Regions from separate parts of the Streptomyces thermocarboxydus genome, predicted to be linked through region 1. Evidence: predicted binding sites of a transcription regulator. Region 1 holds the regulator's gene; the other holds the start of a gene.

The links. The regulator HrcA, encoded in region 1, represses chaperone genes, less so after heat shock. The targets are predictions, from matches to a motif close to TTNGCACTCNGNNNNNCNGAGTGCNAA.
Region 2: the regulator HrcA is predicted to act here: its motif matches at 9,624-9,650, upstream of groL (chaperonin GroEL).

The regions. Positions count from the first base shown of each region.
Region 1 is NZ_CP058273.1:2,277,109-2,292,688, reverse strand. It holds gene AY578_RS10650 (ATP-binding SpoIIE family protein phosphatase) at 1-948, shown strand, start outside; gene hemW (radical SAM family heme chaperone HemW) at 1,001-2,233, shown strand; gene AY578_RS10640 (DUF3097 domain-containing protein) at 2,436-3,242, opposite strand; gene AY578_RS10635 (MBL fold metallo-hydrolase) at 3,277-4,005, opposite strand; gene hrcA (heat-inducible transcriptional repressor HrcA) at 4,168-5,184, shown strand; gene dnaJ (molecular chaperone DnaJ) at 5,185-6,324, shown strand; gene AY578_RS10620 (nitronate monooxygenase) at 6,459-7,532, shown strand; gene AY578_RS10615 (16S rRNA (uracil(1498)-N(3))-methyltransferase) at 7,529-8,269, shown strand; gene AY578_RS10610 (hypothetical protein) at 8,382-8,924, shown strand; gene AY578_RS10605 (S41 family peptidase) at 8,970-12,176, shown strand; gene AY578_RS10600 (histidine triad nucleotide-binding protein) at 12,291-12,644, shown strand; gene AY578_RS10595 (ribonuclease Z) at 12,651-13,559, shown strand; gene AY578_RS10590 (MFS transporter) at 13,909-15,255, opposite strand.
Region 2 is NZ_CP058273.1:3,176,204-3,191,783, reverse strand. It holds gene nagA (N-acetylglucosamine-6-phosphate deacetylase) at 1-747, opposite strand, end outside; gene AY578_RS14575 (ROK family protein) at 747-1,718, opposite strand; gene AY578_RS14570 (extracellular solute-binding protein) at 1,834-3,102, shown strand; gene AY578_RS14565 (DUF3263 domain-containing protein) at 3,119-3,355, shown strand; gene otsB (trehalose-phosphatase) at 3,471-4,331, opposite strand; gene AY578_RS14555 (alpha,alpha-trehalose-phosphate synthase (UDP-forming)) at 4,342-5,730, opposite strand; gene AY578_RS14550 (glucosyl-3-phosphoglycerate synthase) at 5,876-6,844, opposite strand; SAM riboswitch class I at 6,981-7,128, shown strand; gene thrC (threonine synthase) at 7,146-8,435, shown strand; gene AY578_RS14540 (ubiquitin-like small modifier protein 1) at 8,550-8,825, shown strand; gene AY578_RS14535 (cold-shock protein) at 9,256-9,459, shown strand; gene groL (chaperonin GroEL) at 9,815-11,437, shown strand; gene AY578_RS14525 (NADH:flavin oxidoreductase) at 11,658-12,785, shown strand; gene AY578_RS14520 (MFS transporter) at 12,975-14,456, shown strand; gene AY578_RS14515 (hypothetical protein) at 14,570-15,139, opposite strand; gene AY578_RS14510 (hypothetical protein) at 15,275-15,580, shown strand, end outside.

The DNA of each region.
Region 1 (15,580 bases):
GCCTACCGGCTCGTCGCCGGGGGACGCCCGCTCGGCACCCTGGTGATCGGGCGCGGCGGCATCGACCGCTTTCCCGACGAGATCACCGGGCTCGTGGAGGACCTGGGGCGGCGGGTCGCGCTCGCCATCGGGGCGGCCCGGCAGTACGCCCGCCAGGCCACCATCAGCGCCGTGCTCCAGCGTGGCCTGCTGCCCGGCGCCGTCGCCGAGATCCCCGGCGTGCGCAGCGCCCTCGTCCACGAACCGTGCGACAAGGGCGGCCCCAGCGGCGACTTCTACGACCTCTTCCCGGCCGGTCACGGACGCTGGTGCTTCGCCGTCGGCGACGTCCAGGGCAAGGGCCCCGAGGCGGCCGTCGTCATCGGCCTGGTCCGCCCCTGGCTGCGGCTGCTCGCCCGCGAGGGCTACCGCGTCGCCGACGTCCTCGACCGGCTGAACCAGCTCCTCCTCGACGACGCCACGGAGGCGGCGGACGCGGCGGCCCGCGCGCTGGTGGCGGCCGGGGCACGCCCCACCGCCCCCGGCGACGGCCCCCAGACCCGTTTCCTGTCCCTCCTCTACGGCGAGCTGGTGCCCTTCGAGGGCGGCGTCCGCTGCACCCTCGCCTCCGCCGGCCACCCCCTGCCCCTCCTCCTCGACCCCGAGGGCGCCGTACGGGCCGTCGCGCAGCCGCAGACGCTGCTGGGGGTCGTCGAGGACGCCGGGTACACCAGCGAGACCTTCGAGACGTACTCCGGCGACACCCTGCTCTGCGTCACCGACGGGGTCACCGAGCGGCGCTCCGGATCCCGCCAGTTCGACGACGGGGACGGGCTGGCCCGGGCGCTGGCGGGCTGCGCCGGGATGGAGGCCGGGGCGATAGCGGACCGGATCACCCGGCTCGTGCACGAGTTCGGGGCGAGGCCCCCGGCGGACGACATGGCCCTGCTGGTGCTGCAGGCCGAGTAAGGGCGTACACGGAGCGGAAGGGGATCGCGCGCGGTGCGGGACAATGGAGCACATGCCTTCCGCACTCCCCGACGGCGAGCCCGTCCCCGCCGACGGCGCGCTGCCCGCGTCCGCGCTCGCCGGGGCGGCCGACCGCCCCCTCGGGTTCTACCTGCACGTCCCGTACTGCGCGACCCGCTGCGGCTACTGCGACTTCAACACCTACACCGCGACCGAGCTGCGCGGCACCGGCGGCGTGCTCGCCTCCCGCGACAACTACGCCGAGACCCTCGTCGACGAGATCCGGCTGGCCCGCAAGGTGCTCGGCGACGACCCGCGGCCGGTGCGCACGGTGTTCGTCGGCGGAGGCACACCCACGCTGCTCGCCGCGGGCGACCTGGTGCGGATGCTGGGCGCGATCCGTGAGGAGTTCGGTCTGGCGCCGGACGCCGAGGTGACCACGGAGGCCAACCCGGAGTCCGTCGACCCCGCCTACCTCGCCGAGCTGCGGGCCGGCGGCTTCAACCGGATCTCCTTCGGCATGCAGAGTGCCCGGCAGCACGTGCTGAGGATTCTCGACCGCACGCACACCCCCGGCCGGCCCGAGGCGTGCGTCGCCGAGGCGCGGGCGGCCGGGTTCGACCACGTCAACCTGGATCTGATCTACGGCACGCCGGGGGAGTCGGACGACGACTGGCGCGCCTCGCTGGACGCGGCGATCGGGGCCGGCCCCGACCATGTCAGCGCGTACGCGCTGATCGTCGAGGAGGGCACGCAGCTGGCCCGGCGGATCCGGCGGGGAGAGGTGCCGATGACGGACGACGACGTCCACGCGGACCGGTACCTGATCGCCGAGGAGATGCTGTCGGGGGCGGGGTTCTCCTGGTACGAGGTGTCGAACTGGGCGACGTCGGAGGCGGGGCGTTGCCTGCACAACGAGCTGTACTGGCGGGGCGCGGACTGGTGGGGGGCCGGGCCCGGAGCCCACTCGCACGTCGGTGGGGTGCGGTGGTGGAACGTCAAGCACCCGGGGGCGTATGCGTCGGCGCTGGCGGAGGGGCGGTCGCCGGGGGCGGGGCGGGAGGTGTTGTCCTCGGAGGACCGGCGGGTCGAGCGGATCCTTCTGGAGCTGCGGCTCCGGGACGGGGTCCCGTTGGATCTCCTCCGGGAGGAGGGCCTCGCCGCTGCGCGGCGCGCGCTGTCTGACGGCCTGCTCCGTCCCGAGCCCTTCGCGGAGGGCCGCGCGGCCCTCACCCTGCGGGGGCGGCTGCTGGCGGACGCGGTGGTCCGCGACCTGGTCGACTGACCAAAGGGTTCTCGCCCCCGCCGCCCTTTCCCGTCCCGACCCGGGGCTCCGCCCCGGACCCCGCTCCTCAAACGCCGGAGGGGATGATGTCAGCCTGTCCGGCGTTTGAGGACGAGGCCCGTCAGGGCCGACAAGGGGGGTCTGGGGGCGCAGCCCCCAGGGTCGGGAAGGGAAAGGGCGGCGGGGGCGAGGAAACCGGTTCTTACGACGGGGCCGTCACGAAGTCGATCAGTTCCTCCACCCGGCCGAGGAGCTGGGGCTCGAGATCCTTGTACGAGTGGACGGAGTCCAGGATCCGTTTCCACGCCTCGCCCGTGTTCGAGACCCGCCACCCCAGCGCCCCGCACACCCCCGTCTTCCAGTCCACCCCCCGCGGCACCCGAGGCCACGCCTCGATCCCCACCGACGCCGGCTTCACGGCCTCCCAGATGTCGATGTACGGATGCCCCACCACCAGCGCGTGCTCGCTCGTCACCGCCTGCGCGATCCGCCACTCCTTCGTGCCGGGCACCAGGTGGTCCACCAGCACCCCCAGCCGCGCGTCGGGCCCGGGCGCGAAGGACTCGACGATCGACGGGAGGTCGTCCACACCCTCCAGGTACTCCACGACCACCCCCTCGATCCGCAGGTCGTCGCCCCACACCTTCTCGACCAGCTCGGCGTCGTGCCGGCCCTCGACGTAGATGCGCCCGGCGCGGGCGACCCGCGCCCGCGCGCCGGGGACGGCGACCGAGCCGGACGCCGTGCGGGTGGGACGCGAGGGGCCGGACGCGGGGCGGACCAGCGTCACCACGCGGCCCTCCAGCAGGAACCCCCGCGGCTCCAGCGGGAACACCCGGTGCTTGCCGAAGCGGTCCTCCAGGGTCACCGTGCCCGCCTCGCAGCGGATCACCGCGCCGCAGAACCCGGTGCCGGGCTCCTCCACCACGAGGCCCGGCTCGGCCGGCACCTCGGGGACGGACTGCGGCTTCTTCCACGGAGGGGTCAGATCGGCGGAGTACTGGCGCATTCTGCCGACGATACGAGCAACACCGGCACGATGATCACTCCGACACGCCGAACCGGGCCGCCAGCGTGTCCCGTTGGGCCCGTACGAACGCCGCGTCGACCACCGCGCCATGGCCGGGGACGTACACCGCGTCCTCGCCGCCCAGCCGCAGCAGCCGGTCCAGGGCGTCCGGCCAGCGGGACGGGACGGCGTCCGGGCCCGCCTGCGGCTCGTCCGACTCCTCCACCAGGTCGCCGCAGAAGACCACCTCCGGGTCGCCGGCCACCAGCACCACCAGGTCGTACGCCGTGTGGCCGGGGCCGATGTCCGCCAGCAGCGCCTGCCGGCCTCCGCCGAGGTCCAGCGTCCACTCGCCGGACACCGCGTGCCGGGGCGGGACCAGCGCCGCCACCGCCTCGTCGGCCTCCGCCGGGTCCAGCCCCCAGCGCACCGCGTCCGCCCGTAGCTCGTCCCGTCCGCGTCCGGCGAGCGCCACGTCCAGGCCGACCGCTCCGTACACCTCCGCGTCCGCGAACGCGGGGGCACCGAGGACATGGTCGAAGTGGGGATGGGTGAGCGCGAGATGCGTCACACGGCGGCCGGTCAGCTCCCGCGCCTCGCTCCGCAACCGCGCGCCCTCGGCGAGGGAGGAGCCCGCGTCGACGGCCAGGACGGCGTCCGCGCCCACCACGAGCCCCGCGGTGCAGTCCCACCCCGGCAGCCGGCGCCGCCCGACCCCCGGCGCCAGTTGCTCCCATCCCGACTCTTCCCAAGTCACGGTCATGACCGGGACGCTAGCGGGGACGACGCCACCCGGCACCGCGGCACGGACCGGCCTTGCCGACGCCGTGCCCCCCGGCCGTACACTGGGCCGGGGAAGTCTGGCACTCGCGTGCGAAGAGTGCCAGAGTCGTTACCGGGCGGAAGCCAGCTGGAGGTGTGCGCGATGCTCAGTGAACGCAGGCTCCAGGTGTTGCGCGCGATCGTCCAGGACTATGTGGGCACCGAGGAGCCCGTCGGGTCGAAGGCCCTCACCGAGCGGCACAACCTCGGCGTCTCCCCGGCCACCGTGCGCAACGACATGGCGGCCCTGGAGGAGGAGGGTTTCATCGCCCAGCCGCACACCAGCGCCGGGCGCATCCCCACCGACAAGGGCTACCGGCTGTTCGTCGACAAGCTGGCCGGCGTCAAGCCGATGAGCCCGCCCGAGCGGCGGGCCATCCAGAACTTCCTCGAGGGCGCCGTCGACCTCGACGACGTCGTGGCCCGCACGGTGCGGCTGCTCGCGCAGCTCACCCGGCAGGTCGCCGTGGTGCAGTACCCCTCGCTGACCCGTTCGACGGTGCGGCACGTGGAGCTGCTGTCCCTCGCCCCGGCGCGGCTGATGCTGGTGCTGATCACCGACACCGGCCGGGTCGAGCAGCGCATGGTCGACTGCCCGGCGCCGTTCGGCGAGGCGTCCCTGGCCGACCTGCGGGCGCGGCTCAACAGCCGGGTCGCGGGCCGCCGGTTCACCGATGTGCCGAGTCTGGTGGAGGACCTCCCGGAGGCGTTCGAGGCCGACGACCGCGGTACGGTCTCCACGGTGCTCTCCACTCTCCTGGAGACGCTCGTCGAGGAGAACGAGGAGCGGCTGATGATCGGCGGTACCGCCAACCTCACCCGCTTCGGCCACGACTTCCCCCTCACGATCCGGCCCGTCCTGGAGGCGCTCGAGGAGCAGGTCGTGCTCCTCAAGCTGCTCGGCGAGGCGAAGGATCCGGGTGTGACCGTACGAATCGGTCACGAGAACGCCCACGAAGGACTCAACTCCACGTCCGTCGTGTCGGTCGGCTACGGTTCGGGCGGCGAGGCTGTCGCCAAGCTCGGCGTGGTCGGACCGACCCGCATGGACTACCCCGGAACGATGGGAGCGGTACGCGCAGTGGCACGGTACGTCGGACAGATCCTGGCGGAGTCATAGGTGGCCACGGACTACTACGCCGTACTCGGCGTACGCCGCGACGCGTCGCAGGAAGAGATCAAGAAGGCCTTCCGGCGGCTCGCCCGCGAGCTGCATCCGGACGTCAATCCGGATCCGAAGACCCAGGAGCGGTTCAAGGAGATCAACGCCGCCTACGAGGTGCTGTCGGACCCGCAGAAGAAGCAGGTCTACGACCTCGGCGGCGACCCGCTCTCGCAGTCCGGCGGCGCCGGCGGCGCGGGCGGCTTCGGGGCCGGGGGCTTCGGCAACTTCTCCGACATCATGGACGCGTTCTTCGGCACGGCGTCGCAGCGCGGACCGCGCTCGCGCACCCGCCGCGGCCAGGACGCGATGATCCGGATCGAGGTGGAGCTGGACGAGGCCGCCTTCGGCACGACCAAGGACATCCAGGTCGACACGGCCGTCGTCTGCAACACCTGCAACGGCGAGGGCGCGGCCCCGGGCACGTCCGCCCAGACCTGCGACATGTGCCGCGGCCGCGGTGAGGTCTCGCAGGTCACCCGGTCCTTCCTGGGCCAGGTCATGACCTCGCGCCCCTGCCCGCAGTGCCAGGGCTTCGGCACGGTCGTGCCCACGCCCTGCCCGGAGTGCGCGGGCGACGGCCGGGTCCGCTCCCGCCGCACGCTCACGGTCAAGATCCCGGCCGGCGTCGACAACGGCACGCGGATCCAGCTGGCGGGCGAGGGCGAGGTCGGCCCCGGCGGCGGTCCCGCCGGCGACCTGTACGTGGAGATCCACGAGCTGCCCCACCCGACGTTCCAGCGGCGCGGGGACGACCTGCACTGCACGGTCACCATCCCGATGACCGCGGCGGCGCTCGGCACCAAGGTGCCGCTGGAGACGCTGGACGGCATGGAGGAGGTCGACATCCGGCCCGGCACCCAGTCCGGCCAGTCGATCCCGCTGCACGGCCGCGGCGTCACGCACCTGCGCGGCGGCGGCCGGGGCGACCTCATCGTGCACGTCGAGGTGCAGACCCCGACCAAGCTGGACCCGGAGCAGGAGCGGCTGCTCCGCGAGCTGGCCAAGCTGCGCGGCGAGGAACGGCCCACGGGGCAGTTCCAGCCGGGGCAGCAGGGGCTGTTCTCACGGCTGAAGGACGCGTTCAACGGGCGCTGAGCGGCCGTTCGACGGGCGCTGACCCCGCCTCTCGCCGGTGGCCGTCGGTGTGGCAGGCGGCCCGGCGAAAAGTGGCTTATGCCAAGGGGAAGGGCCGGTTCGGAGTTGGTCGGGGGACGTGACAACATGCGGTCATGTCCTCCGTACTGACCGATCTCTTCCCGCACCCGATCGTGCAGGCGCCCATGGCGGGCGGCGTGTCGGTGCCGCAGCTCGCCGCCGCCGTGTCCGACGCGGGCGGGCTCGGTTTCCTGGCCGCCGGGTACAAGACCGCGGACGGGATGTACCAGGAGATCAAGCAGCTGCGGGGACTCACCTCCCGCCCCTTCGGCGTCAACCTCTTCCTGCCCCAGCCCGAGACGGCCGACCCCGCCGCCGTCGACGTCTACGCCCACCAGCTGGCCGGCGAGGCCTCCTGGTACGAGACCGAGCTGGGCGACCCCGAGAGCGGCCGCGACGACGGCTACGACGCCAAGCTCGCCGTGCTGCTCGACAACCCCGTGCCGGTCGTGTCGTTCCACTTCGGCGTCCCGGCCCGTGAGGTGATCGACTCGCTGCACCGCGTCGGCACCCTCACCTTCGTCACCGCGACGACCGCCGAGGAGGCCCGCGCCGTGGAACGGGCCGGCGCCGACGTGGTGATCGCCCAGGGCGTCGAGGCCGGAGGCCACCAGGGCACCCACCGGGACCTCCCCGAGACGGACGGCGGGGGCATCGGACTGCTGTCCCTGGTCGCCCAGGTCCGCGAGTCCGTCGGCATCCCGATCGTCGCCGCCGGGGGCATCATGCGCGGCGCTCAGATCGCCGCCGTCCTCGCGGCCGGCGCGAGCGCGGCCCAGCTGGGCACGGCCTTCGTCGCCGCCCACGAGTCCGGCGCGCACGCCCTGCACAAGCAGGCCCTCACGAACCCCCTCTTCGCCCGCACCGAGCTGACCCGCGCCTTCAGCGGCCGCCCGGCGCGCGCCCTGGTCAACCGCTTCGTCCGCGAGCACGGCCCGTACGCGCCCGCCGCCTACCCGGAGGTCCACCACCTCACCGCGCCGCTGCGGAAGGCCGCCGCCAAGGCGGGGGACGCGCAGGGACTGGCGCTGTGGGCGGGGCAGGGCCACCGGATGGCCCGTGAACTGCCCGCCGGGCAGCTGGTGGAGGTCCTGGTCGCCGAACTGGCCTCCGCCCGGACGGCGTTGTCGGCGGGAGGTGCCCGATGACCGCGCCCGTCTTCGTCGTCGACGACTTCGACACCGGCGGTACCGGCCGCTACGTCCTCGGCGGACCCGAGGGCCGGCACGCCGTCGCCGTGAAGCGGCTGCGGGCCGGCGAGGAGGTCGTCCTCACCGACGGCGCCGGCCGCTCGGCCGCCGGCGAGGTGGAGGGCGCCGAGGGCAAGGACCGGCTGATCGTCCGGCTCGGCGAGGTCGTCGAGGAGCCGGCGGAGACGCCCCTGCTGACCGTCGTGCAGGCGCTGCCCAAGGGCGACCGGGGCGAGCTGGCCGTGGAGACCATGACCGAGGTCGGCGTCGACGCGATCGTGCCGTGGGCGGCGTCGCGGTGCATCACGCAGTGGAAGGGGGAGCGGGGCGCCAAGTCCCTCGCCAAGTGGCGGGCCACCGCCCGGGAGGCGGGCAAGCAGTCGCGCCGGGTGCGGTTCCCGGAGGTCGCGGACGCGGCGACGAGCAAGGGGGTTGCCTCGGTTCTCGCCGAAGCGGAGTTCGCGGCGGTGCTGCACGAAAGCGGGACCGAGCCGCTGGCTTCGGCTCCCTTGCCCAGCACCGGGGACATCGTGCTGGTCGTCGGGCCCGAAGGCGGGGTGTCCCCCGAGGAGCTGGCGCTCTTCGAGAGCGTGGGGGCCCGGGCGTACCGCCTCGGGAAGAGCGTGCTGCGGACGTCCACGGCGGGTACGGCTGCTGCGGCGCTGCTGTTGGGGCGGACCGGGCGCTGGTCCTGAGGCCACGGGGCTCGCCCCGGACCCCGCTCCCCGAACGCCGGAGGGGCTTTTGGGGAGCGCGTGGCCCAATGCGCCCTACCGCCGCGCGAGCGGCGATGGCACGCTGCCCTTCATGGGGGCGATGACAAGGTTCCCGCGGGGAACACGGGCGCGGCGGCTCGTACTTGCCGTCGTGTTCGCCGTGGCCGCGGCCGCCGGCGCGACCGCCTGCGAGGGCGGCAGCCTCAGTTCCGCCGCCGTGGCGATCACCACCGACGGGACCGTGACCAAGGAACTCAACCGGCAGAAGGACAAGGTCCGCTGGCTCACCTGCACCGCGTCCTTCGGGGACCGGGACCGGTCGGCGTCGCCGGCGTCGGAGGCGACCGCCGCCTCCGTCGACTGCGAGGGCGAGACCGAGGGCGGCAAGGAGATCACCGTCACCGGACGGGTCACCCACGCCGTCAACAACGCCTGCGTCCGCGGGGACATCACCGCGAAGGTGGACGGCCGGCAGGTGTTCCGCGTCGAGGGACTGGGCGACTGCGACTCCAAGAGCCCGCCCCGCGTGGGCGAACCGACGCAGCGGGGACCGCGGCCCACCGTCACGGTGACCGTCACCACGACCGTGTGGTGCGACCAGTACCCGAACTGTCGCCCCGTCGAGGGCAAGTGATCGGAACCCCTGGCCGGACCGCACGCGCGCCCATAGGGTGATCGGGTGACACAGCCTGCATCGGTCGCATCCAGCGCATACCTCCGTTTCCCGCACCTGCACGGCGAGTTGGTCGCCTTCACCGCCGAGGACGACGTGTGGCTCGCCCCGCTCGACGGCGGCCGCGCCTGGCGGGTCAGCGCGGACAACGTGCCGGTGAACCACCCACGGATCTCCCCGGACGGCGCCACCGTCGCCTGGACCTCCACCCGCGACGGCGCCCCCGAGGTGCACGTCGCCCCCGTCGACGGCGGACCCGCCCGCCGGCTCACCCACTGGGGCAGCATGAGGACCCAGGTCCGCGGCTGGACCGCGGACGGCAGGGTCCTCGCGCTGACCACGCACGGCCAGGCCAGTCTGCGCCGCACCTGGGCGCGCGCCGTGCCGCTCGACGGCGGACCCGCCGAGACCCTGCCGTACGGGCCGGTCGGTGACGTCGCCGCGGGGCCGCACACGGTGCTGCTGTCCGCGACGATGGGCCGCGAGGCCGCCGCCTGGAAGCGGTACCGGGGCGGCACCGCGGGCAAGCTGTGGATCGACCGGGAGGGCGACGGGGAGTTCGTCCGGCTGCACGAGGACCTCGACGGGAACATCGAGTACCCGCTGTGGGTGAGTGACAGGATCGCGTTCCTCTCCGACCACGAGGGCACGGGCGCGCTGTACTCCTCCCTCGCCGACGGCTCCGACCTGCGCCGGCACACGCCGTTGGACCACTTCTACGCCCGCCACGCGGCCACCGACGGCACCCGTGTCGTCTGGTCCAGCGCGGGCGAGCTGTGGATCCTCGACGACCTCGACACCGCCGAGCCGCGCCGGCTCGACGTACGGCTCGGCGGCCAGCGCGTCGACCTGCAGCCGTTCCCGGTGAACGCGGCCCGCTGGTTCGGCTCCGCGTCCCCCGACCACACCGCGCGCGGCAGCGCCGTCTGCGTACGCGGCACCATCCACTGGGTCACCCACCGCTCCGGCCCCGCCCGCGCCCTCGCCGCCACCCCGGGCGTCCGCGCCCGGCGCCCGCGCACCTTCCGCGCGGACGGCGAGGAATGGGTGGTGTGGGTGACGGACGCCGAGGGCGACGACGCCCTGGAGTTCGCCCCCGCCACCGGACCGGCGCCCGGCGCCACCCCGCGCCGCCTGGCCGCCGGACAGCTCGGCCGGGTCGTGGAGCTGGCGATGGCGCCCGACGGCAGCCGCGCCGCGATCGCCTCGCACGACGGCCGCCTCCTGCTCGTCGAGCGGGAGACCGGCGAGGTCCGCGAGGTCGACCGCAGCGAGGACGGCGACGTCTCCGGGCTGGTCTTCTCACCCGACTCCAGCTGGCTCGCCTGGTCCCACCCCGGCCCGCGCCCGCTCAGCCAGATCAAGCTCGCCCACACCACCGACCTGTCGGTCACCGAGGCGACCCCGCTGCGCTTCCAGGACTACGCGCCCGCCTTCACCCTCGACGGCAAGCACCTCGCGTTCCTGTCCACCCGCTCCTTCGACCCGGTCTACGACGAGCACGTCTTCGACCTGGCCTTCGTCGAGGGCGTACGGCCCTACCTGATCACGCTGGCGGCGGCCACGCCGTCGCCGTTCGGGCCGCAGCGGCACGGGCGGCCCTTCGAGACCCCCGACCGGGACGAGACCCCCGACAGCGAGGGCACCCCCACCACCCGTATCGACCTCGACGGGCTCGCCGACCGCATCGTGCCGTTCCCGGTCGAGGCCGCCCGCTACAGCAACCTGCGCGCCGCCAAGGACGGCGTGCTGTGGCTGCGCCACCCGGTGCGCGGCGTGCTCGGCGCGTCCCGGGCCACGCCCGACGACCCGGACCCCAAGACCGACCTGGAGCGCTACGACCTCGCCCAGCAGCGCATCGAGCACCTCGCCGTGGACGCCGACCACTTCGAGGTCAGCGGCGACGGCAAGCGGGTCCTGCTGTGGACCGACGGGCGGCTCAAGGTCGTGCCCAGCGACCGGCGCGCCTCCTCCGACGACGACAGCGACAGCAACATCACCGTCGACCTGGCGCGGGTGCGGCAGTTCGTCGACCCGTCCGCCGAGTGGCGGCAGATGTTCGACGAGAACGGCCGCATCATGCGGGACAACTTCTGGCGTCCCGACATGAGCGGTGTCGACTGGGACGGGGTGCTGGGCCGCTACCGGCCCGTCCTGGACCGGCTCGCCACCCACGACGACCTGGTGGACCTGCTGTGGGAGGTGCACGGCGAACTCGGCACCTCGCACGCCTACGTCACCCCCCGCGGCGGCTACGGCGGCGGCCCCCGACAGGGACTCCTCGGCGCGGACATCTCCCGGCACGAGGACGGCAGCTGGCGCGTGGACCGCATCCTGCCCGCCGAGACCTCCGACCCGGAGGCCCGCTCCCCGCTCGCCGCGCCCGGCGTCGCGATCCGCCCCGGCGACGCGATCGTCGCCGTCGCGGGACAGCCCGTCGACCCCGTCACCGGCCCCGCGCCGCTGCTGGTGGGGACGGCCGGCAAGCCCGTCGAGCTGACCGTGTCGCCGGCCGGCGGGGGTGAGCCGCGGCACGCCGTCGTCGTCCCGCTCGCCGACGAGGAGCCGCTGCGTTACCACGCCTGGGTCGCCGACCGGCGGGCGTACGTCCTGGAGAAGTCCGGCGGCCGGCTCGGCTACATCCACGTCCCCGACATGCAGGCGCCCGGCTGGGCGCAGATCCACCGCGACCTGCGGGTGGAGGTGCTGCGCGAGGGTCTGGTCGTGGACGTGCGGGAGAACCGCGGCGGGCACACCTCGCAGCTCGTGGTGGAGAAGCTGGCCCGGCGGATCGTCGGCTGGGACCTGCCGCGCGGCATGCGCGCCGAGAGCTACCCGCGCGACGCGCCCCGGGGACCCGTCGTCGCCGTCGCCAACGAGTTCTCCGGCTCCGACGGCGACATCGTCAACGCGGCGATCAAGGCGCTCGGCATCGGCCCCGTCGTCGGCACCCGCACCTGGGGCGGGGTCATCGGCATCGACAGCCGCTACCGGCTGGTCGACGGCACGCTCGTCACCCAGCCCAAGTACGCCTTCTGGCTGGAAGGCTACGGCTGGGACGTCGAGAACCACGGCGTCGACCCGGACGTCGAGGTCGTCCAGCGCCCCCAGGACTACGCGGCCGGCCGCGACGTCCAGCTCGACGAGGCGGTGCGGCTGGCGCTGGAGGCGCTGGAGTCGGCCCCGGCGAAGACGCCGCCGCGGCTGCCGTGACCGCGCGCGGTGGGGGTGTCTCCGGGGCCCTGAAGGCACTGGGGGAGGACGACGGCCCGCGGCGGGATCGGTAGCATGCCTGGGTAGTGGAGATCGCCGGGCCGAGGAGGGCGTATGGCAGGGGAACCCCAGGACGACTGTCTGTTCTGCAAGATCGTCGCGGGCACCATCCCGGCGACGATCGTGCGGGAGACGGACACGACCGTCGCGTTCCGTGACATCAACCCCCAGGCGCCCACCCATGTCCTGGTGATCCCGAAGGCGCATCACCGGGACGCCGCGGCGCTCGCCGCCGCGGCGCCCGAGCTCGCCGCGGACGTGCTGCGCGAGACGCAGGCCGTCGCGGACCAGGAGAAGCTGGAGAGCTACCGCATCGTGTTCAACACGGGCAGCGGCGCCGGCCAGACCGTGTGGCACGCGCACGCCCATGTCCTGGGCGGACGCGGTCTCGAGTGGCCCCCCGGCTAGGCCGCGTTGTCCGTCCGTGAACTGGTGGTGCTCGGCACCGCCAGCCAGGTCCCGACCCGGCACCGCAACCACAACGGCTACCTGCTGCGCTGGGACGGCGAGGGCTTCCTCTTCGACCCCGGTGAGGGCACCCAGCGGCAGATGCTGCGCGCCGGGGTCGCCGCGCACGACATCAACCGGATCTGCGTCACCCATTTCCACGGCGACCATTCGCTGGGGCTCGCCGGGGTGATCCAGCGGATCAACCTCGACAAGGTGCCGCACCCGGTCAGCGCGCACTACCCGCGCTCCGGGCAGCGGTTCTTCGACCGGCTCCGGCATGCGACCGCCTACCGCGAGACCGTCGCCCTCCTCGAGGCCCCCGTCCACACCGACGGCCCCCTCGTCCGCGCCTCCGGCTACACGCTGGAGGCACGCCGGCTCTCCCACCCCGTGGAGGCGTACGGCTACCGGCTGGTCGAACCCGACGGGCGCCGCATGCTGCCCGACCGGCTCGCCGCGCATGGCATCTCGGGCCCGGACGTCGGCCGCCTCCAGCGCGAGGGCTCGCTGAACGGGGTCGCCCTGGAGGACGTCAGCGAGGTCCGGCGCGGGCAGCGGTTCGCGTTCGTGATGGACACGCGGCTGTGCGACGGGGTGTACGAGCTGGCCGAGGGCGCCGACATGCTGGTGATCGAGTCGACGTTCCTCGAGGAGGACGAGGCTCTGGCGGTGGAGTTCGGCCACCTGACGGCGGGGCAGGCGGCGGGGGTCGCCCGCGAGGCGGGGGTCCGTCACTTGGTGCTGACCCACTTCAGTCAGCGGTACACGGACGCGTCCGCCTTTGAGCGCGAGGCGCGGGCGGCGGGCTTTGAGGCGGACCTGACGGTGGCGAGGGATTTGGACCGGGTCCCGCTCCCGAAGCGGCGCGCGTAGCTGCGGGCAGTCGGTGGCCGGTCGCGCAGTTCGCCGCGCCTCCGAGGGGCGCCTTTGCCGCCGGTCGTATTTTTCGAGGGGGCTGCGACACCTTCGATGCGGGTGCGGGTGCGGGTGGTCGGTGGCTGGTCGCGCAGTTCCCCGCGCCCCTGCGGGGCGCCTCCGCCGCCGGCTGTGTCCCTCGCGGGGGCTGCGACACCTTGTGATGCCGGGTGCCTGTGGTCGGTGGCCGGTCGCGCAGTTCCCCGCGCCCCCGAGGAGCGTCGCGGCTGCGGGCATTCGTGCCGCTGGGGCGGCACGGGTGGGCGCAGCGGCACCCTCCAGCCGACCGCGGCTGACCTCACGTACCTCAGATGCCCCCCGGCGCCCTCGTAGCCGCCGCCGTGTCGTACGCCCCCCTCGCCGGCACAGCGGCCGCGTCCAGCGTGATCTCCACGACCGGCTGCTCCGGCGCCCCCACCTCCGGCACCACCCCGGACGGAGTCCCCGTGGTCGCCGCGACGACAGCCGCCGGGTGTCCGCCCCGCCTCCGCACGGCCCCCGGCAGCAACGCCCGCCCGCCCGCGTGCAACGCCACCCCGGTCATCGGCACCGCGACCAGCAGCAACCCCGCCGCCAGCACCGCCCCCATCACCGGGAACCCGGCCTGCGCCGACAGCACGCTTCCGGTCAGCGGCCCCGCCGCGGTCCCCAGCGACGACGCCGACCCCACCAGCACGGCCCACCGCCCCCGCGCATCCAACGAGGCGGCCAGCCCGATCAGGTACGACAGCACCACCGGATAGAACGTGTTCCAGGCGATCTCCCCGAAGGCGAAACTCCCCAGCCCGGTCGCGGAAGCGCTCAGCGCGATACAGCCCGCGATGAGCACCGTCCCGCCCCCGACGGGCACCGCCCGCCCCAGCCGCGAGCCCAGCGCCCCCGCGCCCAGCACGCCCAGCAGTCCCGCGCCCAGCGCGACCGCGAAGACGACACCCACGGTCGGTTCGGACAGATGCGCCTGGCCGACGCCGATGCGCCCGCTGACTCCCCACAGGGCGTTCTGCGCGAGCGACCACAGCAGCATCGCCCCGGCGAGCACCATGCCCGAACGCCGGTACGGCAGCCGCCCGGAGCCGAAGCCCTCGGCCTCCACTGCCTCGACCGCGTCAGGACGTCCCGCCGTACCCCCCGGCAGCCCCGCCGTCAGCGGCCACACCGCCAGCGCGGTGAGGGCGATGGCGGCGAGAGTCAGCCCGTGCCCGGGCAGGTGCGGCACCGTCAGATAGACCACGCCGGCCAGCGCGGACACGCTCAGCAGGCCGAGGGTGGACGCCCGGTGGGGGTCCTTCTCCGCGGCGATCCGGGTCGCCGCGACCGTGGTGGCCGTGCCCGACCCGAACCCGCCGACGACGGCGCCGGCGACGACGGCCGGGACGGAGGTGGTGAGGGCGGCCCCGCCGTAGCCGACGGCGGCGAGGAGGAGACCCAGCCGGGCCAGGGTCCGCGCGCCGGTCCGCTCGACGCGGGAGGCCAGCAGGAACCCGGCCGTTGCCGAGCTGAGCAGCAGCAGACTGCCGACGCCGCCCGCCTGGGTGGGTGTCAGCTCCAGGCCGCGTTCCAGCCGTCCGACCGTGGTCGGCAGCAGATACGGGGCGAGGTACCCGGCCGTGAAAAGGGCGACGAGGGGCCAGGGGGTGGTGCGAGGGGCGTACACGGGCGTTCCCAGGGCGTGCGAAAGGGACGGTGCGAGAAACACGTGGTGGGGGGCGACGACCGTCGGTGGACGAGAACGCGCGGGCAATTTGTATCAAGCGGGGGCAGGGCAACGGGAGCGAGAGTGCTGTGATCTAAGTCACTCTTCCGTTTGGGGGTTTCGATGCGTGGGTAGCAGCGCGCTTTTTCCGCCTCATCCGCGGTGCCCGCCCGCCCGTCGAACCCATTGACGCCCCTCGTGCACCCCTCTAGCCTCGTTCTCATACATGGATGCCGTCTACATAGGGAGATAGGCGAGGGTGAGTCCCGGCACCGAAGGAGACGGC
Region 2 (15,580 bases), 900 kb from region 1:
GCCGTCGTTGATCAGCTCGACGGTGACCCGCTCGTCCTCCAGCAGCGCGGCGATCGGTCCGGGGGCGCGGTGGCCGAGCGGCGGCATCGCGTTGAACAGGTGGGTGGCGACGGTCGCGCCCGCGTCGACGGCTGCCACCGTCTGCTCGTAGGTGGCGTCGGTGTGGCCGACGGCGGCGATCACCCCGTGCTCGACGAGCAGCCGCACGGAGTCCAGGCCGCCGGGGAGTTCGGTGGCGAGCGTCATCATCCGGGCGTGGCCGTGGGCCGCGTCGATCAGCTTGCGGACCTCCGCCGGGTCGGGGTCGCGCAGCAGCGTCTCGTCGTGGGCGCCCTTGCGGCAGGGGGAGATGAACGGCCCCTCGAAGTGGATGCCGGCGATGTCGCCCTGCTGGGCCAGCTCCGCCAGCATCCCCGCGTGCCGCGCGAGGAAGTCGAGGTCGCCGGTGACGGCGGAGGCGACCACGGTGGTGGTGCCGTGGCGCAGATGCGTGCGGACGCCCTGGAGGACGTCCTCGGCGGTGCCGCCGGCGAAGGACACCCCGCCGCCGCCGTGGTTGTGGATGTCGACGAAGCCGGGGACCAGCCAGTGGCCGCGCAGGTCGACCGTCCCGGCCGTCCCCTCCGCGGGGGACGTGCCGGGCTCCGTGGCCGCGATGCGCGTGCCCTCGACGGTCACGCGGGCGTCGTCCACGGTCCCGGTGGGCAGGACCACCCGGGCACCGGTGAGAACCTTGGTGGGGGCCATCAGGTGGTTACCTCCGAGGGGTCAGTGGTCTCGGCCGAGGGATCGGTGGTCCCGGTCCCGATCAGGTCCCAGGCGAGAAGTCCCGCGCCCAGGCATCCGGCGGTGTCCCCGAGGGCCGCGGGGACCAGGGACGGCAGCTTCTGGAAGGTGACCCGCCGCCGGACGGCCTCCCGCAGCGGTGTGAACAAGGTTTCCCCCGCCTCGGCGAGCCCGCCACCGATGATCAGCGTGCGCGGGTCCAGCAGGGTGAGCGCGGTGACCAGCCCGTCGGCGAGCGCGTCCACCGCCTCCTGCCACACCCGTACGGCCCGCTCGTCGCCCGAGGCGACGGCCTTGGCGCAGTCCGCCGCGTCCGCGTCCGGGTCGCCGCTCGCCTCGGCCCACGCCCGGCTCACGGCCGACGCGGACGCGTACCGCTCCAGACAGCCGCGCTGACCGCACGGACACTCCGTGCCGCCGGGCCGTACGACGATGTGGCCGATCTCGCCGGCGAAGCCGTGCGCGCCGGCCTCGACCTTGCCGTCGATGCCGATGGCGCCCGCGATGCCGGTGCCGAGCGGAACGAAGAGGAAGCGGTCGGCGCCGCGCCCGGCGCCGATGCGGCCCTCGGCGAGGCCGCCGGTGCGCACGTCGTGGCCGAGGGCCACGGGGACGCCGCCGAGCCGCTCGGAGAGCAGGGCGCGCAGGGGCACGTCGCGCCAGCCGAGGTTGGCGGCGTAGGCCGCGACGCCCTCCGCCTCGTCGACGATGCCGGGCACGGCGACGCCGGCGGCCGAGGCCGGTTCGCCGTGGGCGCGGATGCCGTGGGCGCGGAGCTCCGCCGCGAAGCCGAGGATGCCCTCGACCACCGCGTCCGGGCCGCGCTCGCGGCCGGTGGGACGGCGGGCCTGGTGCAGCAGCTCGCCGCCCGCCCCGACCAGGGCGGCCTTCATCCCGGTGCCGCCCACGTCGAGGGCGATGACATGTTTCACGGGGAACAGTGTGGCCCGTGGACCCACAAGAGGTCTAGTCCACTCACGTGGTGTAGACCTTAATCCGATTATCGGAACTACGGATGGCGCGCGGCGCCGGACCAGGGGAGAGCACGTGCGAGGGCGGGTCAGGACAAGGACGATCGCGGCGGTGTCCGCGCTGGGACTGGCAGCGGTCCTGAGCGGATGCGGGGTCGGCGGCGATTCCTCCGACGTGACCCTCACACTGGTCGCCGCCGACTACGGCAACGGCGCCGCCGACAGCAGCAAGAAGTACTGGGCCGGCCTGGTCGAGCGGTACGAGACCGACCACCCCGACGTCGACATCGACGTCAGCGTCTACTCCTGGAACGACGTCGACCGCAAGGTCAAGGAGATGGTCGACGCCGGCAGCCCGCCGGACATGGCCCAGATCGGCGCGTACGCCGACTACGCCTCCCAGGGCCTGCTCTACCGCGCCGGCGACCTGCTCTCCATCCCCGTCCAGGCGGACTTCCTCTCCCAGCTCTCCGGCGCGGGCGAGCTCAACAGCGTGCAGTACGGCATGCCGTTCGCCGCCTCCACGCGGCTGCTGTTCTACAACAAGTCCCTCTTCGCCGAGGCCGGGCTCACCCCGCCCGAGACCTGGGACGAGCTGGTCGAATGCGCCGAGGCGCTCAAGGCGAACGGGGTGAAGTTCCCGTACGCGCTCCCCCTCGGCCCCGAGGAGGCGCAGGCCGAGACCCTCCAGTGGCTGCTCAGCGGCGACGGAGGCTACACCGACATCGGCGGCACCTACGGCATCGACTCCACGGAGAACGTCGAGACCTTCAGCTGGCTGCGGGACGAACTCGTCGGCAAGGGCCTCACCGGGCCCGTCGCCCCCGGCAAGCTCGACCGCGCGAAGGCGTTCCAGGCGTTCGCCGCGGGGGACGTCGGCATGCTCAACGGGCACCCCTCGCTGATGGAGATGGCGAAGAAGAAGGGCGTGAAGTACGGCATGGTGCCGATCCCCGGCGCCGACGGCGAGACGCCCTCCACGCTGGGCGTCGCCGACTGGATGATGGCGTTCGAGAAGAACGGGCACCGCGACGAGATCGGGGACTTCCTCGACTTCGTCTACAGCGAGGAGAACGTGCTCGACTTCTCCCGCGAGTACGACCTGCTGCCGGTCACCAACTCCGCGTCGCGGGCGATGGCGGCGTCGGGGCAGGACAAGGAACTCAAGCCGTTCCTCGACCAGTTGCCGCTGTCGCAGCTGTATCCGGTGGGCAAGACGTCGTGGGCCGCGGTGAACGCGGCGATCAAGCAGAAGATCGGGCGGGCCGTGGAGCCGGGGGGCAGCCCTGAGGACGTGCTGGGGGAGCTGCAGGCGGCCGCTGTGCGGGCGGACAGCGCGGGGTAGCGGTTAGCCTGCCGGCATGGGTGAGGGTGAGGAACTGGGCGAGCTGGAGCGGGCGGTGCTCGCGCTGGAGCGGCGGGGGGTCGTGTCGCCCGGGGTGAAGGAGCGGGTGATCCGGGAGGAGTTGGGGTTGGTGCCGGTGCGGTACTACCAGCTGCTGAACGCGCTGCTCGATGATCCGCGGGCTTTGGCCCACGATCCCGTGACGGTGAACCGGCTGCGGCGGGTGCGGGAGGCGCGTCGCGGCGAGCGGTGACATACCCGACCCCGGGGCCCCGCCCCGGACCCCGCTCCTCAAACGCCGGAGGGGCTGATTCCAGCCCGCTGGCCAGGGACGGGACGGGAAGGGGCGGCGGGGGCGGAACCCCTCGTCAGGGGAGCCGGGCCGCCAGCGCCCGGAGCAGCCGGACCACACCCGCCGGCCCGTCCACCACCAGGTCGGCCCGGTCACGCAGCTCCGTGACCTCCTCGCTGCCGCTGCACACCAGCACCCCCGGCGTGCCTGAGGCACGGAGCTTGTCCACCGCCGTGAAGGCGGCGAGGTCGCCCAGGTCGTCCCCGGCGTACAACACCGACCCCGCCCCGATCTCCCGCGCGTACTCCAGCAGCGCGACCCCCTTGTCCATCCCCGGCGGCCGCAGCTCCAGCACCAGCCGCCCCGGCTCCACGACAAGACCGTGCCGCGTCGCGAGGTCCGTCAGCGGAGCGCGCAGCGCCTCGAAGGCGGCCTGCGGGTCGGACGCCCTGCGGGTGTGGACGGCGACCGCGCGCCCCTTCTCCTCGATCCACGTGCCCTGCCACGCCCCCACCCGGTCGAGCAGCCCGGGCAGCTCCGCGCGGGCGGCGGCGACGCCGGGGTGCGGGGCGGGGGCGGTGACGGAACCGGTGACCGCGTCCCAGCGCTCGGCGCCGTAGTGGCCGAGCACCACCAGGTGCTCGAGACCGGGCACGCCCGCGAAACCGCCGTGCCGTACGGCGACACCCGGCGGGCGACCCGTCACGACCGCCACCGAGGCCACCTTCGGGGCGAGCGCGGCGAGCGCCGGCACCGCGTCCGGGTGGGCGCGGGCCTGCTCGGGGTCGGGCACGATCGGCGCGAGCGTGCCGTCGAAGTCGAGCCCGATCAGCGCCTTGCCCGGGTGGGCCAGAAGCGCGTCGAGTCCGTCCCGCCCGGCCTGCGTGGAGGGCGTCGGCAGGTCGCCGGGGTCCGTGGAATCCGTCTGACTGGCCATGCGCCCCAACCTATCCACGCAGCGCTTCGAGCTGGTCCAGGAACCACCGCGCCGGCGGCAGCGCCGTCGCCGCCGCGGCCAGCCGCTTGCTGCGTTCCGTGCGGTCCTCGGGACGCATCGACAGCGCCTCGTGCAGGGCCTGAGCCGTCTGGACCACGTCGTACGGGTTGACGGTGATCGCGTCCTCGCCGAGCTCCTCGTGGGCGCCCGCCTCACGGGACAGCACCAGGGCGCACCCCGCGTCGGAGACCAGCGGGACCTCCTTGGCGACCAGGTTCATGCCGTCGCGGATGGGGTTGACGAGGGCCACGTCGGCCAGCCGGTACGCGGCCAGCGAGCGGGCGAAGTCGTCCTTGACGTGGAGCACGACCGGGCGCCAGCCGGGGGTGCCGTACTGCTCGTTGATCTCCTCGGCGACCCGCTGCACCTCGGCCGTGTAGTCGCGGTAGACGGCGAGGTCCTGCCGGGACGGGTAGGCGAAGGCGACGTGCACCACGCGCTCGCGCCACTCGGGCCGGTCGTCGAGCAGCCGCCGGTACGCCAGCAGGCCGCGCACGATGTTCTTGGACAGCTCGGTGCGGTCGACCCGGACGATGGCCTGGCGGCCCTCGCCGATCTCCTCCCGCAGGGCTGCCATCCGCTCGTCCACGTCCGCCTCGTGCGAGCGGGCGCGCAGGAAGTCCGCGTCGGCGCCCAGGCCGTGCACCCCGATGCGGGTGTCGCCGAGCCCGCCCGCGAACCGCTCGCAGCACGTGGTGAACGCGTCCGCCCAGCGGCGGGTGAGGAAGCCGAGCCGGTCGGCGCCGAGCATGCCGCGCAGCACCTGCCGCGCGATGTCGTCGGGCAGCAGCGCGAAGTACTCGGGAGGCGCCCACGGCGTGTGCGAGAAGTGCCCGATGCGCAGGTCGGGGCGCAGCTCGCGGAGCATGCCGGGGACCAGGGTCAGGTGGTAGTCCTGCACCAGCACGGCCGCGCCCTCGGCGGCCTCCTCGGCCAGCGCCTCGGCGAACGCGCGGTTGTACGTCTCGTACGACGCCCACTGGCGGCGGAACTCGGCGTCGAACACCGGCTCCAGCGGAGTCTGGTACAGCATGTGGTGGACGAACCACAGCACCGAGTTCGCGATGCCGTTGTAGGCGTCCGCGTGCACGTCGGCCGGGATGTCCAGCATCCGCACGCCGTCCACCGCGACGCCGCGCCGCACGGCCTCGCGGTCGCCGTCGGACAGTGCCGAGCACACCCACAGCGAGCCCGATCCGGAGCCGATGGCCGAGAGGCCGGAGACCAGTCCTCCGCCGCCCCGCTTGCTCCTCAGCGAACCGTCGTCCGCGACCGCGTACGACACGGGCCCCCGGTTGGAGGCGACCAGCACCTGAGCTGCACCGAAGCTTGAAGCCATACGCCTCAACCTAGCCCGGCCCCCCGGGCCTCAAACGTGCCGGTGCGTCACACCGGCCGGGCGTGGACGAGGTCAGGCCACCCGGCCGCACCGGGCCGGCCGGCGGGGTCGGGCCACCCCGGGGGCACGGGGCGGCCCGGCAGGGTCACGCCACCCGGCGCGCGTGGTACTCCGCGATGTCCGTCATCGGCGGCCGCTCCTCGGTGTCCACCGAGTACGTGCGCGGCTCGAAGGCGTCCCCGGTGCGCTCGAACTGGGTCAGCGAGGGCCGCAGCAGATGTGCGCGGGCCAGCCGCAGCTGGGCGGTGCGGTAGATCGCGGCGGCCATCCGGCCCAGCGCCTGCCCGTCCTGGTGCCGGTGCTTGCGCACGCCCACGTCCACCTGCGCCAGCGCGTCCAGGCCCACCAGGTGCAGCGCGTCGACCAGCATGCCCAGCTCGACGCCGTACCCGACGGGGAACGGGAGCTGTTCCAGGAGACTGCGGCGGGCCGCGTACTCGCCGCCCAGCGGCTGCACGAACCCGGCGAGCTGCGGCCAGTGCATGTTGAGCAGCGGGCGCGCCATCAGCTCCGTGACCCGGCCGCCCTGTCCGGCGCCGGCGCCGGTGGTGCTCCCGTCGGCCCGGGTCATCGGCCGGTCGTACATGGCCTTCACGAGCTGGATGCCGGGGTCGGTGAGCAGCGGGCCGACGACGCCGGTGACGAAGTCGGAGGAGAAGTCCTTCAGGTCGGCGTCGACGAAGCACACGATGTCGCCGCGGGTGACCAGCAGGGACCGCCACAGCACCTCGCCCTTGCCGGGCACGGCCGGTATCCGGGGCAGGATCGAGTCCCGGTGCACCACCCTCGCGCCCGCCGCCGCGGCCACCTCGGAGGTGCGGTCGGTCGAGCCGGAGTCGATCACCACGACCTCGTCGACCAGCGGCACCTGGAGCACCAGGTCGTGCCGGATGACGGAGACGATCTCCCCGACGGTGGCCTCCTCGTCCAGCGCGGGCAGCACCACGCTCACCGACTGTCCCGAGGCCCGTTTCGCCGCCAGGACCCGGTGCAGGGGACGGTCGGCGACCGACCAGGAGCGCTCGATCAGCCAGCGCTCGACTTCTTCCAGCACGGTCCGGGCTCCTCACTGGCCGGTGATCCATCTCGGGGTTCGGACGGCTCGCTCCGCCGTCCGGGCCTTCGGTTACAGTCTTGAACAACGCCGACGGGCCCCGCATCCCGGGGTCGCACGGCGCACAACTGAACACCGCTCATCCAGAGGGGCAGAGGGATACGGCCCGATGAAGCCCCGGCAACCCTCCAGTCGGTTCCTGTCACGCGGACGTGGCGAGGCTCCCGGCTAGGGAAGGTGCCAAATCCGTCTCGCGGCGAAGTGCGTCGTGAGGAAGATGAGGAGAAAGGGCCTCGCCTCCATGGCTGTGCAGACTGTTGCAAGCACCACCGACTCCGCGAACTCCGTAGACCTGGGTCCCGCCGCCGCGCTGTCCTGCCGCGAGTGCGGCCACCGTGTGCCCCTCGGCCCCGTCTTCGCCTGCGAGGAGTGTTTCGGCCCGCTGGAGATCGCCTACGACTTCTCCGGGTACGACACCGAAGAGCTCCGCAAGCGCATCGAGGCGGGTCCTGCGAACATCTGGCGCTACGCGCCGCTGCTGCCCGTCCCCGCGGACGTGGCGACCAAGCCCAACCTGAACCCCGGCTGGACCAAGCTCGTCCAGGCCGACAACCTGGCCCGCGAGCTGGGCGTCACCGGCGGCCTCTACGTCAAGGACGACTCCGGCAACCCCACGCACTCCTTCAAGGACCGCGTCGTCGCCCAGGCCCTGGAGGCCGCGCGCGCCTTCGGCTTCACCACGCTGTCCTGCTCCTCCACCGGCAACCTGGCCGGCGCGGTCGGCGCCGCCGCCGCCCGGGCCGGCTTCCGCTCCTGCGTGTTCATCCCGCACGACCTGGAGCAGGGCAAGGTCGTCATGGCCGCCGTCTACGGCGGCGAGCTCGTCGGCATCGAGGGCAACTACGACGACGTGAACCGTTTCTGCTCCGAGCTGATCGGCGACCCGGCCGGCGAGGGCTGGGGCTTCGTCAACGTCAACCTGCGGCCGTACTACGCCGAGGGCTCCAAGACCCTCGCGTACGAGATCTGCGAGCAGCTCGGCTGGCGCCTGCCCGACCAGCTGGTCGTCCCGATCGCCTCCGGCTCGCAGCTCACGAAGATCGACAAGGGGCTGCAGGAGCTGATCAAGCTCGGGCTCGTCGAGGACAAGCCGTACAAGATCTTCGGCGCCCAGGCCGAGGGGTGCTCGCCGGTGTCCACCGCCTTCAAGGCGGGGCACGACGTCGTCCGCCCGCAGAAGCCGGACACCATCGCCAAGTCGCTGGCGATCGGCAACCCGGCGGACGGGCCGTACGTGCTGGACATCGCCCGGCGCACGGGCGGCGCCGTGGAGGACGTCACGGACGCGCAGGTGGTCGACGCGATCAAGCTGCTGGCGCGCACGGAGGGGATCTTCGCGGAGACCGCGGGCGGGGTCACGGTCGGCGTGACGAAGAAGCTGATCGAGGACGGGCTGCTGGATCCGTCCCTCACGACCGTGGTGCTGAACACCGGGGACGGGCTCAAGACGCTGGACGCGGTGGCGGGGACGGGGCTCACGGCGACGATCCGGCCCAGTCTGGAGTCGTTCCGTGAGGCTGGGCTCGTCTAGCAGCTTCGTTGCCGTCCGCGGGCCAGTGGGGGTTCTTCGCGCCCACGCGGCGGTAGCCGCACATCGAGCACGGCCCCGCGCCCCTGAGTACGTCATCCGACCGGAGGTTCAAAAGTGAGCGTTACCGTCCGCATCCCCACCATCCTGCGCACCTACACGGGTGGCAAGGCCGAGGTCGTCGCCGAGGGGGCCACCCTGGGCGAGGTCATCCAGGACCTGGAGAAGAACCACACGGGCATCGCCGCCCGCGTCCTGGACGACCAGGGCAAGCTGCGCCGGTTCGTGAACGTGTACGTCAACGACGACGACGTGCGCTTCGAGCAGGGGCTCGAGACGGCCACCCCCGAGGGCGCCGGCGTCTCGATCATTCCGGCGGTCGCCGGAGGCTGATCATTACCTTCGGTAATGACCGTTACCGAGCGTTTATGGCATTGCCCCCTCCGTGAGAGATGCGGAGGGGGCAATTCCATGGGGTTGAGCGCGGTAGAGTTGGGGAACGCGCTCCCGATCCGAAGATCGGGAACCCTGAATTCCTGCCGCAGACCCGACTGGATGTAGCCAAAGTGCGGGCTCCTTTCGCGGCTTTTGTCACCTTTGCCCGGCCCGACTTGCCCTGAATTCTGGCGAATTCTTGCCACATTCCGGACCGGTGGCGTCCAGATTTCTCGTCCGATTGACCTGTTGCAGACGGCAGTTGGACAGATACATTCAGCCGCGGTCGACGCGTTCCGGCGCACGCCCCCAACCGTTGGGGGGTGAGGTCTGACCCGGGTCCGCGAAGTGTGGATCTGTGCAAGGGCCAGTAATAGGGGAGTTAGGCATGGCTCAGGGCACCGTCAAGTGGTTCAACGCGGAGAAGGGGTACGGCTTCATCGCGGTCGACGGTGGTGCGGATGTTTTCGTCCACTACAGCGCCATCCAGATGGACGGCTACCGCACCCTTGAAGAGGGCCAGCGGGTCGAATTCGAGATCTCGCAGGGTCAGAAGGGCCCGCAGGCCGACATGGTTCGCGTCACCGCCTGAACGCGCTACCAGCCGCACGCGACATCTTCTGCCGGCGACAGGGCCCGCACCCCCCGGGGTGCGGGCCCTTCGTCGTGCCCGGACCCGGCGTGTTCGCCCGCGGCTGAGTGGGGGCGCAACCCCTTGGTACATCTGGCGCGCACGCCTACGCGCCGCCGAAGCGCCTTGCACTCTCGGGGGTCGAGTGCTAATCATTGGCGTTAGCACTCTGAAGGTGAGAGTGACAACGAAGGACCGGGTCGGTGAGGCCCGCCAGGTCAGGTGGGGCAAGGAACCACCCGGCCGGCGAGCCGTCCGTCGCGGGCGCGGGCGCGGTCCGAAGGAATCACCCCCAGTCCTGGAGGGACCACTTCACATGGCCAAGATCATCGCGTTCGACGAGGAGGCGCGGCGCGGCCTCGAGCGCGGCATGAACCAGCTCGCGGACGCCGTGAAGGTGACGCTCGGCCCCAAGGGCCGCAACGTCGTCCTCGAGAAGAAGTGGGGCGCCCCCACGATCACCAACGATGGTGTCTCCATCGCCAAGGAGATCGAGCTCGAGGACCCGTACGAGAAGATCGGCGCCGAGCTGGTCAAGGAAGTCGCCAAGAAGACGGACGACGTCGCCGGTGACGGTACGACCACGGCGACCGTTCTCGCCCAGGCCCTGGTCAAGGAGGGCCTGCGCAACGTCGCCGCCGGCGCCAACCCGATGGCCCTGAAGCGCGGTATCGAGAAGGCCGTCGAGGCGGTCTCCGCCGCCCTGCTGGAGCAGGCGAAGGACGTGGAGACCAAGGAGCAGATCGCTTCCACGGCGTCCATCTCCGCCGCCGACGTCCAGATCGGCGAGCTCATCGCCGAGGCCATGGACAAGGTCGGCAAGGAAGGCGTCATCACCGTCGAGGAGTCCCAGACCTTCGGTCTGGAGCTGGAGCTCACCGAGGGTATGCGCTTCGACAAGGGCTACATCTCGGCGTACTTCGCCACCGACATGGAGCGTATGGAGGCCGTCCTCGACGACCCGTACATCCTGATCGCCAACTCCAAGATCTCCTCGGTCAAGGACCTGCTCCCGCTGCTGGAGAAGGTCATGCAGTCGGGCAAGCCGCTGCTGATCATCGCCGAGGACGTCGAGGGCGAGGCCCTGTCGACCCTGGTCGTCAACAAGATCCGCGGCACCTTCAAGTCCGTCGCCGTCAAGGCCCCGGGCTTCGGTGACCGCCGCAAGGCCATGCTCGGCGACATCGCCATCCTCACGGGCGGCGAGGTCATCTCCGAGGAGGTCGGCCTCAAGCTGGAGAACGCCACCCTCGACCTGCTGGGCAAGGCCCGCAAGGTGGTCATCACCAAGGACGAGACCACCATCGTGGACGGCGCCGGCTCCGCCGACCAGGTCCAGGGCCGCGTGAACCAGATCCGCGCCGAGATCGAGAACAGCGACTCGGACTACGACCGCGAGAAGCTGCAGGAGCGCCTGGCGAAGCTCGCCGGCGGTGTGGCCGTCATCAAGGCCGGCGCCGCCACCGAGGTGGAGCTCAAGGAGCGCAAGCACCGCATCGAGGACGCCGTGCGCAACGCCAAGGCGGCCGTCGAGGAGGGCATCGTCGCCGGTGGTGGCGTGGCCCTGCTGCAGGCCTCCCAGGTGTTCGAGAAGCTGGAGCTCGAGGGTGACGAGGCGACCGGCGCCCAGGCCGTGAAGCTCGCGCTCGAGGCCCCGCTGAAGCAGATCGCCGTGAACGCCGGCCTCGAGGGCGGTGTCGTGGTGGAGAAGGTGCGCAACCTGACCCCGGGCCACGGCCTGAACGCCGCGACCGGCGAGTACGTCGACCTGGTCAAGGAAGGCATCATCGACCCGGCCAAGGTGACGCGCTCCGCGCTGCAGAACGCCGCGTCGATCGCCGCGCTGTTCCTCACCACCGAGGCCGTCATCGCCGACAAGCCGGAGAAGGCCGCGGCCCCGGCCGGCGGCGGCATGCCGGGCGGTGACATGGACTTCTGAGCCTGACCCGTCAGGTTCGGACCCGTCCGAAGACCGGAGGGCGGCACTCCCCGCACAGGGGGTGCCGCCCTTCGGCGTGTCCGGACGCCTCACAGGGTGACCGGCGTCACAGGTGCGGCCGGGGGAGGGACGGGAATGACCGTCGCGTCGCGCGGGTTCGACGAAGGGTGCGTTCCATGCACGTACACATACCGTCGAGTATCCGCGAGGAGCCCTCCTGATGACCGTCGCCGCCTCCGAGACCACCGGACGTGCCGCCGAGATCCTGGCCCGGCCGGTCGCCCTGAACGGGCTGACCGTGCCCAACCGCATCGTCATGGCGCCCATGACCCGTCAGTTCTCGCCGGGCGGCGTGCCGGGGGAGGACGTCGTGTCGTACTACGCGCGCCGGGCCGCCGCCGGGGTCGGGCTGATCGTCACCGAGGGCACGTACGTCGACCACCCGTCCGCCGGTATGAGCGACCGGATTCCCCGGTTCCACGGGGAGGACCAGCTGGCCGGCTGGGCGAAGGTCGCGGCGGCGGTGCACGAGGCCGGGGGCCGCATCATGCCGCAGCTGTGGCACGTCGGCACGGTCCGCGAGCAGGGGAAGCCGCCCTTCCCGGAGGCGCCGGCGGTCGGCCCGTCGGGGCTGCGCCTGGACGGCACCGAGGGCGGCAAGGCCATGACCCAGGCCGACATCGACGACGTCGTGGCGGCGTTCGCCAAGGCGGCGGCCGACGCCGAGCGCATCGGCTTCGACGGCGTGGAGCTGCACGGCGCCCACGGCTACCTCATCGACCAGTTCCTGTGGGCGGGCACCAACCGCCGCACCGACGCCTACGGCGGCGACCCGGTGGCCCGTACCCGGTTCGCCGTTGAGATCGTGCAGGCCGTGCGCTCGGCGGTGTCGCCCGGCTTCCCGGTGGTCTTCCGCTTCTCGCAGTGGAAGTCCGACAACTACGGCGCCCGGCTCGCCGAGACCCCGCAGGAGCTGGAGGCGATCCTCGCCCCGCTCGCCACGGCCGGCGTCGACGCCTTCCACGCGTCCACGCGCCGCTACTGGCTCCCGGAGTTCGACGGCTCCGACCTCAACCTGGCCGGCTGGGCCCGCAAGCTGACGGGCCGTCCGGCGATCACCGTCGGATCGGTGGGCCTGGACGGCGAGTTCGGCCGCGCGTTCCTCGGTGAGGGCGCCGAACTGCGCGGGATCGACGACCTCCTCGACCGTCTGGAGCGGGACGAGTTCGACATGGTCGCGGTGGGCCGCGCGGTCCTCCAGGACCCGGAGTGGGCGGCGAAGGTGCTGGCCGGCCGCTTCGACGAGCTGACGTCGTACGACGCGGCGTCGCTCACGTCGCTGAGCTGAGCTGAGCTGAGCCGAGTCCGGGCGCGGCCCGCGGACCGAGGCGCGGCACCCCTGGTCAGGGGTGCCGCGCCTTTGTGTTGCGTGCTCCATGTCATGCGACCGTCACGCACTTTTCATTTGCTTGCGTCAATCAAGGAGCATAAAGTTGCCTGAGTCAAGCAGAGACATACTCTTCCGGAGACCTCCCTCATGTCCGACGCACCCGAAGAATCCGTCACGACCGGCACCGCCGCGCCGCCGAAAACGGGTGCCGTAGTGCCCGTGCTGGCGCTCGGCGGGATCGTCGTCTCGCTGATGCAGACGCTCGTGATCCCGATCGTGGGGCAGCTGCCGCAGTATCTGAACGCCTCGGCGTCGGACGCCGCCTGGGCCGTCACCGCCACCCTGCTGGCCGCCGCCGTCGCCACGCCCGTGATGGGCCGGCTCGGCGACATGTACGGCAAGCGGCGCATGCTGCTGCTCAGCATGGTCATGCTGGTCGTCGGCTCCGTCGTCGCCGGGCTCAGCGACAGCCTCACCCCGATGATCGTGGGCCGCGCCCTCCAGGGGCTGTCGTCCGGCGTCATCCCGCTGGGCATCAGCATCCTGCGCGACGAGCTGCCCGCGGAGCGGCTCGGCTCCGCCACCGCGATGATCAGCGCCTCGCTCGGCGTCGGCGGTGCGCTCGGCCTGCCGCTGGCCGCGCTGATCGCCGACAACTTCGACTGGCACGCGCTGTTCTGGACCTCCGCCGCGCTGGGCGCCGTCGCGCTCGTGCTGGTCCTCGCGCTGGTGCCCGAGTCGAAGGTGCGGACCGGCGGACGGTTCGACGTGGTGGGCGCGGCCGGCATGGCGGCCGGACTGGTCTCCCTGTTGCTGGCGATCTCCAAGGGCGCCGACTGGGGCTGGACCAGCGGCACCACGCTCGGCCTGTTCGCCGCGGCCGTCGTCGTCCTGCTCGCCTGGGGCTTCTTCGAACTGCGCACCGAGCGCCCGCTGGTGGACCTGCGCACCACCGCCCGCCCCCAGGTGCTGATCACCAACCTCGCCTCCGTGGCGATCGGCTTCGCGATGTTCTCCATGTCGCTGGTCATCCCGCAGGTGCTGCAGCTGCCCGAGCAGACCGGCTACGGTCTCGGCCAGTCGCTGCTGAGCGCCGGTCTGGTCATGGCGCCGTCCGGCCTGGTGATGATGGCGCTGGCCCCGGTCTCCGCGCTGGTCACTCGCGCGCGGGGGCCGAAGGTGACGCTGATGATCGGCGCGCTGATCGTGGCCGCGGGCTACGGGCTGAACGTCGCGCTGATGAGCGAGGTCTGGCACTTCGTGCTGGCGTCCTGCGTCATCGGCGCCGGCATCGGTTTCTGCTACGGCGCCATGCCGACCCTGATCATGGGCGCCGTGCCCGCCTCCGAGACGGGCGCCGCGAACAGCCTCAACACGCTGATGCGCTCCATCGGCACGTCCGTGGCGAGCGCGGTCGCCGGTGTGGTGCTGGCGCAGATGACCACGCGGTTCGGCACGTACGCGCTGCCGTCCGAGGACGCGTTCCGCACGGTCCTCGCCCTCGGCGCGGGCGCGGCGCTGCTCGGCTTCGTGGTGGCGGCGTTCATCCCGAAGCAGCGGGGCGCCGCCGGGGCGGAGTCCCTCGTCACCGAGGGCGCGGACGGGACGGCGGAGCCGGCGAAGGCGTGACACCTGCGGGCGGGTGGGCGGAGTGCTCACCCGCGCCCGGACGAAACCGGCGGCCACCGTCCCGATGCCCTCGGGACGGTGGCCGCCGTTCTGCTGTCGGCGAGGGAGGCCCCTCAGAGGTTCCCCATCGGCTCGATGTCGACGTGGACGGGGTTGCCCCACACCCGCAGGACCTCGTAGTCGGTGAACTCGTGGACGACCCGGTAGGCCATCGCCGGGCGCGCGGAACGGAGTTGGGCCTTGACGAAGAGTTCCGCCTCGCGGCGGTCACGGCGGGGGGTGCCGCAGAGCTGCCACGCCTGGCCGTTCCACATCTCCGGCAGCCAGCGCTGCTGCGGTTGCGGGCGGTCGCCGCGTACCCCGTAGCGGGAGGGGGCGGGACCGGCGGGGCGGGCCTGCGGGGCCGGACCGTTGAACTCGGCGCGGCGGGCGGCGCGGCGCCGCGTCTCGCAGAGCAGGCACAGGTCCGGGGCGCTCTCGTCGACCGGCCCGGTGGGGTGCTCGGCGCAGCGCGTGGTGGGCGGCGCCGTGGTCACGGTGTCCTCCAGCAGGTCGAGCGCCCGCCGCAGGTCGTTGCGCACCTCGTGCAGCTTGGCGTCCGGGGTGTCGGCGGAGAGCGCCTCGCCGTGCTCACCGAGCACACGCAGCGCCCGGCCGAGGGCGGTGAGCTGTGCGTGGTTCATGGTGGTCTCCGTGTGGGTGGGGCCGGTGCTCCCAGCGTGCACCACGAAGCGCGGCCAGGGTGGCCCTGGTGCCGGAACGGCCAGGCCCTACGATGCCTGGTCGGACGGACGGCTGTCGAAAGGGCGGGGGAAAAGATGAGGGGGACCGGGGCGGTACCGGTGCCGGACGGCGCCGAGGACGTCCGGCCCGCGGGGGAGCGGCGCGAGGTCGGCACCTCCCTGCTGTGGGCCTTCGGGGTGACGGCCGGGCTGCTCCTGGGTGCCGCCGTCGCCGCGTGGGTCACGTGGCTGGGGGTCGTCGTCGGCCTGGCGGCCGTCGCCGTCGCGGCGTGCCTCGTGGGCGGCGCCTGGCACCGTGCAGGCGCGGCGGTCACGGTCTCCTTCGGGGGTTTCGCCCTGATGATGTTCGCGTCTCCCGCCGTGTACGAGGGGTACATGGGG